DNA from 2 places in the Virgibacillus sp. LDC1 genome. Region 2 is predicted to be linked to the other one. Evidence: a T-box and tRNA genes for the amino acid it is inferred to sense, from the RefSeq annotation. Region 2 holds a T-box; the other holds one or more tRNA genes.

Region 1 (6,731 bases), on a different contig from region 2:
GGGTTAGCGCGAATCTGAAGGAAATCGTGGATTTGGCTCACAGCTACAATGTGCCCGTTCTCGTGGATGAGGCGCACGGAGTATTGATCCACTTCCATGAAGACCTTCCGATGTCGGCAATGGAAGCCGGAGCCGATATGGCTGCGACCAGCGTTCACAAACTCGGCGGCTCGATGACGCAGAGCTCCGTACTGAACGTGAATACCAAGAACGGATACATCAATCCTTACCGCGTACAAACAATCATCAGCATGCTGACCACAACCTCAACCTCCTATATCCTGCTGGCATCGCTTGATACTTCACGCCGCAGTTTGGCGCTGCATGGACGCGAAATGGCTGCAAGGACGATTGAGTTGGCGCAATATGCACGTCATGAAGTTAATAAAATCGAAGGTTTGTACAGCTTCGGTGAAGAAATATTAGGCGGAGAAGCAACGTACTCCTATGATCCAACCAAATTGACGATCCATGTACGTCATCTTGGCATTACAGGATATGAAACCGAGAACTGGCTGCGGGATCACTACAATATTGAGGTGGAGCTCAGTGATATGTACAATATTCTGTGCCTCATTACACCGGGGGACAATCGGGAGACCATCGATATTTTGCTGACAGCGCTCCGCGAGCTTTCGGATCAGTACATGCATGTGAATGAGATTAACGAGCTGGTTGTGAAGACACCAGAAATTCCGCAGTTATCGCTTATCCCTCGCGATGCGTTTTACGGAGATACGGAAGTTGTGCCTTTCAAGGAATCGGCAGGACGCATTATTGCCGAATTTATCTATGTCTACCCGCCAGGGATTCCAATTCTGCTTCCGGGCGAAGTGATTTCCCAGGAAAACATCGATTACATTATCGATCATGTCGAGGTAGGCCTTCCGGTTAAAGGTCCTGAAGACCGCAGCATCCAAAATGTGAAAGTCATCGTGGAAACAGACCCTATATTCTAAAATGGCAGCTGTAAATACAATAAACCCGGTGCGAGAGGTTCGCACCGGGTTTATTGTTTGGGAGTCTTATTCCTGGTTTGCAGCAGCGACCAGTTCGTTGTAAACCGCCTCTACTTCATTCCATTCTTCTTCGTCCTCAATATTGTAAAGAACCATTTCCTCGTTCTCTTCTTCCATACGTAGAATGACGCCGTCCGCTTCCGGATTTTCGCGTTCAAGCAAAAGCGCGTAAAGTTTCTCGCCGACATCAAATGTCTCCACAAGAACCATCTCTACTTCTTTTCCTTCTTCATCCGTCAATGTCAGCACAAACTCTTCATGTTCGTGATCGTGGTCATGGTCATGACCGCAACCGCAAGCATCTCCGTGTTCATGTTTGTGTTCACTCATTGAAAAAACCTCACTTCGGTTAAATTATCATACTTTCGTATCGTATCACGGATAGCTTCTTCAGGTCAATTTCTGCCAATGGTTTTATCCCCATCAGTTGAGCGTTGTAATGACTTTTTCAGCAATTTTCACAAAATCCGAATCCGCTTTTACTTTTACATAAAAACCAACCGAATACTTACCTGTTGTTTTAAAATCGTACGTGAAGTCATAGGTTCGGAACCAAAAGTTATCCTTGCGGTCCTTCACAACCTCGGATTGAATATCCTTGATATTGCCCGAAGGATCCTCAATCGCTACTTTCACGGAATGAATATCGTTGTTTAAGCTGTCTACCTGGCTAAAAACATTGAATTTCAGCTTCCCCTTGTTCACGTTGCCGAATACAGTATCTCCTTTAAACAGGAAAATATGCACGTTCGGCTTGATGACTTGAACTTGTCCATTCGCGGGATTCCAATCTACAGCCCCGTCAAATTCCCGAACCGGCACATAGGTTTTGCCGTCAATTAAATATCCGCCATCCTTCAATTCATGACCGTTCAGCCAGACACGGACACGCTCATTGACGGAATCTGCAAACAAAAGGGTGCTGCCACCCATTAAAGAGAGCACTAGCATACATGCCATCACTTTTTTCCACTTCATAATAATCATTTCCCTCCATTGGCTCATCTTGTTGTTATATGTGTATACTACATGTCAAAAAACAAGTTGCGGACAATTTTGCACTTTGTGGTAAAATTTTTTCCTCATGCTTTAAGGTTTGTTCCTCTCACGAATTATCCTGCATTTCAGCCCCGATTCGATCATATAATCCGTGTAAATCCACGTGGAATTCGTTAAAATATACATTAGCATACTGGACTGCACATCAAATCATCAGGAGGTTTCATCCATTGACACTGAAATTGCAAATGCTTGGCACCGGCAGTGCGTTTGCCAAGAACTACTATAACAATAACGCACTGATCCATGACGGAAATTTCACACTGCTCATCGACTGCGGCATTACCGCTCCCATGGCACTTCATCAGCTAAATAAAACATTTAACGACCTGGATGCCGTGCTTATCACTCACATTCATGCTGACCATGTAGGCGGACTTGAGGAGCTTGCCTTTATTATGAAAATGAAATATAACCGCAAGCTCCCGCTCTACATTGCTGAATCGCTGGTGGAACCGATATGGGAACATTCACTCAAAGGCGGCTTATATCAACAGGGACATATCTCCTCCCTGGATGATGTATTTGACGTACGCCCTTTGAAACCGGGAGTAAAGGCCAATATTTCATCAGGGATCTCGGTAGAGTTGATTCATACGCAGCATATTCCCGGCAAGGACAGCTATTCGCTTTATCTGAATGACCGGATTTTTTACAGTGCTGACATGGTATTCGATCCTATACTGCTCAACCAATTGGTGAATGAGCGGGATTGTGAAGTGATTCTGCACGAATGTCAGCTGCAGGGCCCGGGCGAGGTTCATACGACACTGGATGAACTGCTGAGCCTCCCTGAAGAAATTCAGGAACGCACCTATCTCATGCATTACAGCGATGAGGTCGAAGCTTTCATTGGCAAGACCGGTATCATGGAATTTGTGGAGCAGCAGCGGGTGTACGAATTGTAGAACAATATAGATGAATAGTTTATGAGGTTTCCCGGGAACACTAATGCCGGGAGGCGATTCATATGGATAATGCACAACAAGAAGTCGTAGGCGTCCGTAAAAATGGCGATGGCGACATCATCGAACTTAAACTGGATAACGGTAGTGTCGTTGACTACAAGACAGCTCAACAGATGGCCAAGAATAAAGAAATTAAAAACCTGAACGTATTCCGTGGACGTGACGGAGACGAACATCTTCGTTCCAATGCGGATGGCGATCCCAGCAACAACCTGGATAATTTGCCAAACTTTTAATTCATGCCTAAAAAGACCTCGAGTCGATACTCGAGGTCTTTTCTTTTTAGAACGATGGGATCATTAGCACCTTATAGTTAAGAAGCCTACAGTTCCTTTTTCATACGAACGTGGGGAATGCCAGCATCATCAAACGGCTCGTCCGAAATCGTTTCATACCCAAGCTTGCGATAAAATGCCTCCGCTTGCACCTGCGCATCCAGCACGGAATACTGCAGTTTCAATTCACGCGCCTGCGCTTCCAATGCCATCATGAGCACACGCCCTATCCCTTTGGAACGGAATGGCTTACGTACTGCGATTCGCTGCATTTTGGCGGAATCCTTATTGTAATAGGTGATGCGTCCGGTTGCCGCGTACTGTCCCTCTGATTTGATCAAGATATGATGCGCATCGGATTCGAGGCGATCGTAATCATCAATCTCCAGGTCAATCGGAACCTTCTGTTCAAGCACGAAGACATCCTTCCGGATATCCAGCGCCTGCTGCAACTGCTCTTCTGTTGATACATTTATGATTTCTGCTGCCATTTCAACACCTCTTTATGTAGAATCAATTCCTTGTGATAACGCAGATCGAGATATTATACAAAATAATCATTTTCCTGTATAGTATAAGCTAACGTTTTCTTGAAAGGAGCATGGCCTTTATGGGCATGGGAACCACGATATTTTGGGCTGTTATCATCTCAGCCATCATCATCTACCCTATTTTTTGGGCGATCAAAAAAGGTTATTCCCGTAAATGGGATGAGGAATAGCATCGGCCGTTTTACAGCAAACCGTCAGCTTGAGAGCCGACGGTTTGCTCTGCTCACTGTTGAGCAAAAGATAAAGACATTGATAGGATCAATCTGTTACAAAACGTTACTGACCCCTTTATGGTTGGAGGTCGCGTAATGTATCTACCGAATCCATCGGCGGCACCGGCTCCAGTGCCCCGCTTCCCTGGTTAGAATAAACGTCCTGATCTACAGAACGGCCGTAAACATCGAGCAATACAGGCGCTGCAGGCCCATGCAGCGGCTCCAACTGCACCGACGTTCTCTCCGGGATACTGCAACCGCTCCCCAGTACAGATACCCCCAGCAACGAGAGCACCAGTCCGGCTCGTTTGAAATAATGGGATTTCCCACCTGCCATGCCATTCACGCTCCTCCATTGGCAAAATCATGCTGTATTTAGTCTGAACCGGAATGTGATTTTTTATAACGAGAAAACCATTGACAGCCACATGGTCTGCTGGTAATATATGAATTACCTTTTTAAATATTTCATGATCTGTTAGCTCAGCTGGGAGAGCACTATCTTGACAGGGTAGGGGTCAGTGGTTCGAGCCCACTACAGATCATAGCCTAGAGCCCTTGCGTAGCAAGGGCTCTTTTCTTTTTCATTCGCAACTATTAGCTCTAAAAATTAAGTGAGGGTAGGTAAAATGAGTTTTTTAGAAGCTATATCGGCTGAAGATTGTATGTATGTCGAACGATATATTATTGCAGTTGGTTATAGCTGCATATGAACGCGATTGTTGTTATATAGAAGCGAATCTGAAAACACCTGAACATATGTCGATACAATAAAATTAGCTGTAGACCGAGCATTGTACGCCAGACCATTTTTACCATCCTCAATTTTGTTCAATCTATGGTGAGCTGACCTAGCAGAGGCCAGTGCTTCTGCTGATGTTTCGTTAGCATTAATCGCTCTGCCTAATTTTCCATCCATGTTGTCCACCTTCGTTTCTACTCTGGTGATTTTTTAGCATTTCGGACTGTACACCGTCCATACCCTTTCCCCCATTCTCTCTAAATAGAACAAATTATTACGCATATAAAAAAAGCAGGCCACATATGACCTGCTTACGTTTAGGTTAATCTCACTGTAAAGTTTTTGCTTTTGAAACAACTACAGAACCCTCTTTTGTTACCTTGCTTTTAAAACTCCAATTCTTTAACTTCATCGCTGGCTTTTCAATAAAATGCCACGACAAGAATGCAAGCCCGAGGACAACAGGGATACTAATTAATATGTTTGCAATCACTGGTATCCCAGCACCCCAAAGATAAGTTACTGTTTGTTGTACAGGAAATGCGTAAATGTATATACCATAAGATAAATCACCGCGCTTCCCAAAATTATGGAATCTAATTTTATTATGGTATGAAAGATAAAATATCAGATATCCACCACAAACAGTAAACACATCGATCAAACCACCAAACTTAATGCTAGTGATAATTAACACCAACGATATGAGTGCATACCATTTATTTAATGGTATCTTATCCCTATATGAATATACCAACATACCGCTTGCAAAAAAGGGAAACAAGTCAATGAGTGATGGGAGATAAACCCAACTTATGTTTTCTGGGACATACGATCTTAAAAAAAGTCTACCGTAAATTGAAAAGACAAATAAAAACAGAAGAATTTCTTTTCTTTTTAAGGCGCCAAATATTCCGATTACTGCGACAATTGCATAACACAAAATTTCGTAAGGGATTGTCCATAACGACCCATTAATAGAGTTATTAAATGAGAATGTATCTTCAAAAACACCTGGCAATGTCCAATGCATCGGAAACATGAAAACCACTTTTAAGTATTCATATGTTCTTTCGTCGCCTAAATAATCTTTCATAGACAGAGTAGTTACTATGGGACCAACAACAAAAGCACAAAAAAACGTAGCTGCAATTAACCCAGGGTAAATACGCAATACTCTAGATTTAGTAAAGGTCCAAAAGTTATTTGACTTGTCGAAGCTTTGAGTTACTAGAAAGCCGCTGATAGTAAAAAATATGGCTACAGCCATTGATCCTAAATCCCACTGTCCATTCGATAATTTTGAAAACAACTCGCCGTTATGAGCAGTCAGAGGATAAGCATGAGAAAAAATCACTAAGACAGCTGCCAAAAACCGCATGATGTTGTAGTTATTGCTTTTATGCGATAACTGTATCCGACTTCCTACCGTTTGTTCTTTACTGATAGTAATTGCCCCCTAGCTGATGTTTGTTCACAATCATAATTATCAGCTAAGGAGGCTAAAAATACCATATATTTTTTTATGTTTCTGGTTTCTATTTTCCACCTATCTCTTCTACTCCTGGGTTTGTTTATCAGCACGAACAAACTTCTAATTTCCTCGATTTTCCATCCTGAATAATCTCTAACAATTTCACCTCCTGACCAGGGTAAAAAATTCCAACCGCCGTGATAACCTAATTGGAAACACTGTGCTCAGTATCACAACGATAAATGAATCGGTTTGAAATACAAGTATAAAAATTCTTTATTTTGGATCAACAAAAATGGCACCCTGCCAGCATTATGCTGGTAGGGTTTTGCTTGTTCTATATTATAAAGATCAAATCTCGATTGATCTTACAAAATCTAACACACTTCGACATATAGATCTGTAGATCAACAAATCGAAACATCCAT
Region 2 (6,731 bases):
TTGCGGCATTCGCTCCGGTCAAGACCTTGGTACTTGCCGGCAAACTCATTCATCGTCCCGGATTCATCCATTACGGTGATTTGCGGCAGGTCATGTCTCAGACCCATCTCGAAGTCATTCGGATCATGCGCCGGCGTAATTTTAACCGCTCCGCTGCCGAAATCCTTCTCCACATACTCATCGGCAATAACCGGAATCTCGCGGCCTACGATAGGCAGCACCAATGTCTTGCCGATCATGTCTTTATAGCGCTCGTCTTCCGGATGAACGGCGACGGCCGTATCGCCGAGCATGGTCTCCGGACGGGTCGTTGCTACGGTAATGGAGCCGCTGCCGTCCTTCAGCGGGTATTGCAGGTGATACAAATGGCCGTTGACCTCTTTGTACTCCACTTCAATATCGGACAAAGCCGTGCGGGCAGCCGGGTCCCAGTTGATGATGCGTTTTCCGCGGTAGATGAGCCCTTTATCGTAGAGCTTGACGAATACTTCCCGAACCGCTTCCGATAACCCCTCGTCGAGCGTGAAACGTTCTCTGGAGTAATCAAGGGACAGGCCGATCTTGGACCATTGGTCACGAATCGTATTCGCATATAGATCTTTCCATTCCCACACTTTCTCCAGGAATTTCTCGCGTCCCAGATCGTAACGGGTAACGCCTTCTTCGCGCAGCTTCTGTTCGACCTTGGTTTGCGTGGCGATGCCCGCATGGTCGGAGCCGGGGAGCCACAGCGCATCGTAGCCCTGCATCCGCTTCACGCGAATCAGGATGTCCTGCAGCGTAAAGTCAAGCGCATGGCCGATATGGAGCATGCCCGTAACGTTAGGAGGAGGAATAACAATCGTGTAAGGCTCCGCGTCCCGTCGTTTGCCGGCTTCAAAAAAGCCGCCTTCCTTCCAATACGGATACCATTTTTGTTCGGCTGCCTTCGGATCATACGTCGTCGGCATTTCTAACTGGGATTGGTTTTGTTTTTGATCCATATTTTCGTACCTCCGATACTGTTAATCAGTTTTGCCAACCCGAAATGTTTTAGCCTCCGGGCGTGGCATGGATATCATAGTTGGCGTGAAACAAAAAAAGCCCTTCGTCCTCAAAGGACGAAAGACTGTTCTCTCGCGGTACCACCTTTGTTTCGTGCTTACATGATTCATCCATCGTGTCCTCCCATGAAGAACATGAAAGGCTTACGATCAAGCACGACACTTTACACAGATAACGGCTGCGGCCGGCGAACTCTAACCAGGGTAGCAATCAATCCCTACTCTATCTCAAGTCCGCAACTCCGGGGCGACTTCGGCAAGCTGGTTCCTGCGGAATCTCACAGCGCTTGATAGCAATTCCGCTCTCTGAAGGCCATACCTTCCTACTCTTCCCGTTCAACGTTGTTCTAGCTTATGAAATACCTGTACATATTCTATTCAAATATACCGTGGTTGTTGCATATAGTCAATATTTCGAGTGTTTCCGAACGATCTAGACATCATACCTGTCGATCCTAATAAATCTTATACGTTGTAAAAAGACGCCCCAGCTCGTCCCATCCCTCTCTTCTCCTAACCAAATCCCCGCCAAACAAAAAGCAGGCCAAGGATTTCCTACCTTGACCTGCTGGTTCTTACGCGATGGCTCTCCCCGCCGATTACTGGGGAATGTATAATACCTGGCCTTCTTCCACATTCTGCTCGGACATGCGGTTGTATAACAAAAGCTCTCGTGGCGTCAGTTGATAACGCTCGGCTATCACGTCGAGTGTCTCCTCACGCTGAACAATGCACATCCGTACCTTGCGGAACGGCGTTTCCTCGCGGCGGTTGCCCAGGAACAGACTCTTCCATTCCACATCCTCGGCCGATGCGGAATCCACCGATTCTTCGATTGCCTCTTCCTCGTCTCGAGCAGCTTGCTCCTGATCCTGGACCGTTCTGCTCGATTGAAGCAAAGAAGAGAAGCCTACACCCGATGTGCTGTTTGTGCTGCTGTTCTTCGTGTTGAAGGCCACCTTTAACTCCGGCTTGGTCGGAACCTCTTCGGCTTTAACGGAAACCTCCTCCGTTATATCATCCATATTCTCCGAAGGCACTGCTTCCTCAGCAAAAACAGACTGGATCTCCTCCGTTTCCGATGATTCCAGTACCGGTACGGCTTCAACTTCTTCGCCCTTACGCTCAACGACACCCGGGAAACCGGCTGCTGGATCTTCCGGTTCCGGATCCGGCTCGGCGGCAGCCCGTTCGAATTGCCATACACTTGGAATCGACGGCTCAGCTGCCTGAGCTTCCGTCTCGTTATGTAAGGCATATTCGACCGTATCCCGGGCTTCAGGAGCACTGGAGATGCTTACGCTGCTGTCAGAGTCCTGTGAATCCCGTGTTTGGTTCTCATACTGTGCCCAGGATGCCAGATACTGCTGTGTGCGCGCATCCGTCTCTGACTCTTGGGCTTTGGGCTGAGTCTCGTTGAAGAAAGAAGGTGAACCCGAGTTAGCATCTGCATTAGCACCGCCGCCATGAAGCTGGTCATACGGGTTGGCTGCGAACTGCTGCTCTCCGTTCGAATAAAAATCATTCGCTTCAGGAGCATGTACCACTGTGAATTCCTCATTGGCCCATACTTGGTCACGGGCTCCCGGAGCTGCCGCCTGAATTCCTTTGAGCGACAGAACCCCCGTAATGTTCAAGCTGCGCTTGGATAACAAATCCACGTCAAAATTCTCGATCTCGACGGCGATGTCATCCAATGATGATACCCGGTTCAGCGGGACCGTGATTTCGACCGGAATCCAGTGTTCGAGCGGCTCCGTCTCTCCTGCTTCGGTGTCACCTTTATACAGGCCTGCAAGAAGCAGATGACCCCGAAGCGTGGCCTGGTCCTGCTGGCTGATCACCTGAATATGCGGGATCAACTCCGCCTCTTCCAATTCTTCGATTCCCGGCAAATCTTCCGTTAAATTAATACGCTCGTAAATATCGAACCGCAATCCGTAGGACTGGTCAAACACGGGAATGTCCTCCTTTTTGGCATATACTATCCGTGATCTGTTATCACGGCATGAGCCTAAGTTTTGCCACTCAATTTATCTATATGCCGAAAATAGGAGAGCATGACTTTTTTGCGATTTGTGCGTGAAAGTTACAGGTTCATTCAGGATTTTGCAAGTATTTCTTATCGGTCAGATGCCTCTATGATCCGCTCTCTTAACTCCATCATATCCTGAGGCCAAGGCGCATTCACCTCAATCCTCTCACCCGAGAGAGGATGAGTAAACAACAGACGCTCGCCATGCAGCGCTTGGCGCGGAAACACCCCTGGTCCTCCGTACAAGGAATCTCCCAGAAGAGGATGTCCCATATGACTTAGATGCACCCGGATCTGATGCGTACGGCCGGTTTCCAGGCGAATTTGCAGCAGGCTGGCTTTGGGATACACCTCAGATGAGAGAACATGCGTGATCGCAGCCTGCCCGGTTAATGACACCCTCCGGCGGCTTGCATGATAGCGGTCTTTGCCTATCGGCAGATCAATTCTCCTCAGATCCTGCGAGACCCTTCCCTGAACGATAGCCGCGTACATCCGGACGATCTTCTTCTCCCGCATGTCCTCGTCAAGCTTGAGCTGCGCATATTCATTCTTGGCGTACAGTACGGGACCGGTTGTATCCTTATCCAGCCGATGAATATGCCGGACTGCCGTATGAATTCCTTCGGCTTCGTAATATGCGGCTACCACATGATTCAGTGTCGTCTCCCGGCTCTCGTTGTCCGGATGGACCGCCATGCCGGCCGGTTTGTTCACGACCAGGCAGAAATCGTCCTCGTAAAATACATCAAGCTCCTGCCATCTCGGTTCAATGCCGTAATCCCGATAAGGAAAAAGGACCAGCCGAAGCCGGTCCCCTCTCCATTGTATCCCCTGTTCATGATGAAGCTTGCGATACAGCTTCTCGGGCATACCGACCGTTTCCATAAGCCACTTGGCAGCGGCCTCGTTCCGATCCGGCTGACTAAGCAGCGCCTTGCCCGGCGTCATCTCCAGCCATTCGCCGCGTTTGCTCCAATTGCCCCCGTAGCTCATAAGCTCTTGAAGGCGTTGTAGTTGGCTTCGATGGTAGCATCGATATCTTCCACCGTATGAGCTCCCGAGATGAACATGCCCTCGAACTGGGAAGGAGGTACGCTGACTCCCTCTTGCACCATCGCTGCAAAATATCGACGGAAACGATCCAGATCACTAGTCTTGGCCGTATCGAAATTGACGACCGGCGTATTCGTGAAGAAAGGACATACCATGGACCCGATCCGATTGATCGTAAGCGGGATACCGAATTCTTGAGCGTTACGCTCAAATCCTGCCTGAAGGCGGGCTCCCCGTTCCTCCAGCTGTTCATAAACAGCAGGCGTCAACAGCTTCAGGGTGGTGTAGCCGGCCGCCATGGCGAGCGGATTTCCGCTTAACGTTCCTGCTTGATAGATCGGCCCTGCCGGAGCAATCTGATCCATCAGCTCACGCTTGCCTCCATAAGCACCGACCGGCAGACCGCCGCCGATTACCTTGCCAAGGCATGTCAAATCCGGCGTTACGCCATAACGTCCTTGCGCGCAGTTCAGATCAACGCGGAATCCGGTCATCACCTCGTCGAAAATAAGCACGCTGCCATAATCGGAAGTGACCTTGCGGAGACCTTCCAGGAATCCTGGCTGCGGAGGGACCACCCCCATATTGCCGGCCACGGGCTCTACAATCACCGCTGCAATTTCTTCGCCGAACCGCTCAAAGGCAAGCTGTACCGACTCCAGGTCGTTATAAGGAACCGCAATGGTGTTGGAAGCCACGCTTTCAGGGACACCCGGACTATCGGGAAGCCCAAGCGTTGCGATCCCCGATCCCGCCTTGATCAGAAGGCTGTCGGCGTGACCGTGATAGGAGCCCTCGAATTTGATGATTTTGCTGCGTCCGGTATAACCGCGCGCGAGGCGGATAGCGCTCATGGTAGCTTCCGTACCGGAATTCACCATCCGCACGACCTCGATCGACGGCACGCGCTCGCAGACGAGTTTCGCCATCTTCGTTTCCAATAGGGTTGGCGCACCGAAGCTGGTTCCCTTGGCAGCCGTCTCCTGAAGCGCTTCAACGACCTCAGGGTGTGCGTGGCCCATAATCAGCGGTCCCCAGGAACCTACGTAATCGATAAAGCTGTTGCCATCGATATCATATACGCGGCTGCCTTCTCCGCGATCGATATAAATCGGCGTTAATCCCACAGACTTAAACGCACGTACCGGACTGTTGACACCGCCGGGAATATATAACTTCGCTTCTTCGAAAGCAGAACGCGATAATTCTTCTTTCCGCAACTCTTGGCTCATACTATGCACTCCTAACTCTTTCGTCGTTAATGGTTACTTGCTGCGCATCCACCCTGCTGCATCCTTCGAGAAATACGTAATGATAATGTCCGCACCGGCACGCTTCATCCCGGTCAGCAGTTCCATCACAATCGCCTGCTCACTGATCCATCCCTGCTGAGCAGCCGCCTTAATCATGGAATACTCACCACTCACGTTGTAAGCGACAATCGGCAGATCAAACTGGTCTCTCAGCAATCTGACAACGTCCAGGTAGGCCATCGCCGGCTTCACCATCAGCATATCGGCGCCTTCCAGCACGTCCGTCTCCGCCTCGCGAAGCGCCTCTCTCACATTGGCTGGATCCATCTGATAGGTTTTACGGTCGCCGAACTGCGGAGCAGAATCGGCGGCTTCACGGAAGGGTCCGTAAAAGGCCGAAGCGTACTTGACCGAGTAAGACATAATCGGCACGTTATAAAACCCGGCTTTATCAAGTCCGGAACGAATAGCTTGGACAAAACCGTCCATCATATTGGAAGGTGCGATGATATCGGCTCCCGCTTTCGCCTGGGATACCGCTGTGCGAACGAGCAGCTCCAGCGACTCGTCGTTCAAGACGTCGCCGCAGGTGTGACCGTCGCGCTCGAAGGTATGCACCATGCCGCAGTGGCCGTGGTCGGTAAATTCGCACAGGCACGTATCAGCAATCACCAGAAGGTCGGGATGCCACGACTTGATGAGACGGGTAGCCTCCTGGACAATCCCGTCATCCGCAAAACCGGATGTGCCCACGCTGTCTTTCGTCTCGGGAATTCCGAACAGGAGCACAGCAGGAATGCCTAGACTTACGATTTCGTCTACTTCCTCTTTCAAGGTGTCGAGCGAAAAATGATAGACGCCCGGCATGGAGGAAATTTCGGATTTCACACCACTGCCATAGGTAACGAAGATCGGCTGAACCAGATCCTCCGTATGAAGCACGGTCTCGCGGACCATGCTGCGAATGCCGGCATTTTGACGCAGCCGACGATGGCGTACGATTGGAAAACTCATGACGTGTACCTCCAGATGATGTCATTTTTGATCATGTATTTAAAAGATAAGGATATTATGGCTCAACACGGCGTGGATCGTTCTCATTCCAAATGCACAAGGCCTTCACCAGACTGTCGACCGTCGCTTCCTCGGCGAGGAGGGATACGTGCAGACCGGCTTCCTCAGCCGTCTGCGCGGTCAAAGGTCCGATGCAAGCAATCGTCGATCCCTTCAACAGTTCGGCAGGATCTGCCACGCCCATCCCCTTCAGCACCTTCAGCAGATTCGTAACGGTAGAGGAACTGGTAAACGTAACCGCGTGAATGCCGCCATCTTGAAGCAGCTTCA

The links. A T-box is a leader RNA that pairs with one kind of tRNA and senses whether it is charged. The one in region 2 lies ahead of OHJ21_RS27780 (valine--tRNA ligase), so its partner is inferred to be a tRNA-Val.
Region 1: it encodes a tRNA-Val, which carries the amino acid that the T-box ahead of OHJ21_RS27780 (valine--tRNA ligase) is inferred to sense. The anticodon was not compared.

The regions. Positions count from the first base shown of each region.
Region 1 is NZ_JAOXLZ010000001.1:382,092-388,822, reverse strand. It holds gene OHJ21_RS01800 (aminotransferase class I/II-fold pyridoxal phosphate-dependent enzyme) at 1-959, shown strand, start outside; gene OHJ21_RS01795 (DUF1292 domain-containing protein) at 1,026-1,349, opposite strand; gene OHJ21_RS01790 (stalk domain-containing protein) at 1,443-1,997, opposite strand; gene OHJ21_RS01785 (MBL fold metallo-hydrolase) at 2,249-2,986, shown strand; gene OHJ21_RS01780 (DUF3892 domain-containing protein) at 3,049-3,282, shown strand; gene OHJ21_RS01775 (GNAT family N-acetyltransferase) at 3,369-3,812, opposite strand; gene OHJ21_RS01770 (hypothetical protein) at 4,161-4,424, opposite strand; tRNA gene OHJ21_RS01765 (tRNA-Val) at 4,560-4,632, shown strand; gene OHJ21_RS01760 (hypothetical protein) at 4,785-5,006, opposite strand; gene OHJ21_RS01755 (acyltransferase family protein) at 5,158-6,210, opposite strand.
Region 2 is NZ_JAOXLZ010000005.1:710,140-716,870, reverse strand. It holds gene OHJ21_RS27780 (valine--tRNA ligase) at 1-983, opposite strand, end outside; T-box leader at 1,094-1,392, opposite strand; gene OHJ21_RS27775 (LysM peptidoglycan-binding domain-containing protein) at 1,643-3,001, opposite strand; gene OHJ21_RS27770 (RluA family pseudouridine synthase) at 3,166-4,074, opposite strand; gene hemL (glutamate-1-semialdehyde 2,1-aminomutase) at 4,071-5,366, opposite strand; gene hemB (porphobilinogen synthase) at 5,400-6,401, opposite strand; gene cobA (uroporphyrinogen-III C-methyltransferase) at 6,457-6,731, opposite strand, start outside.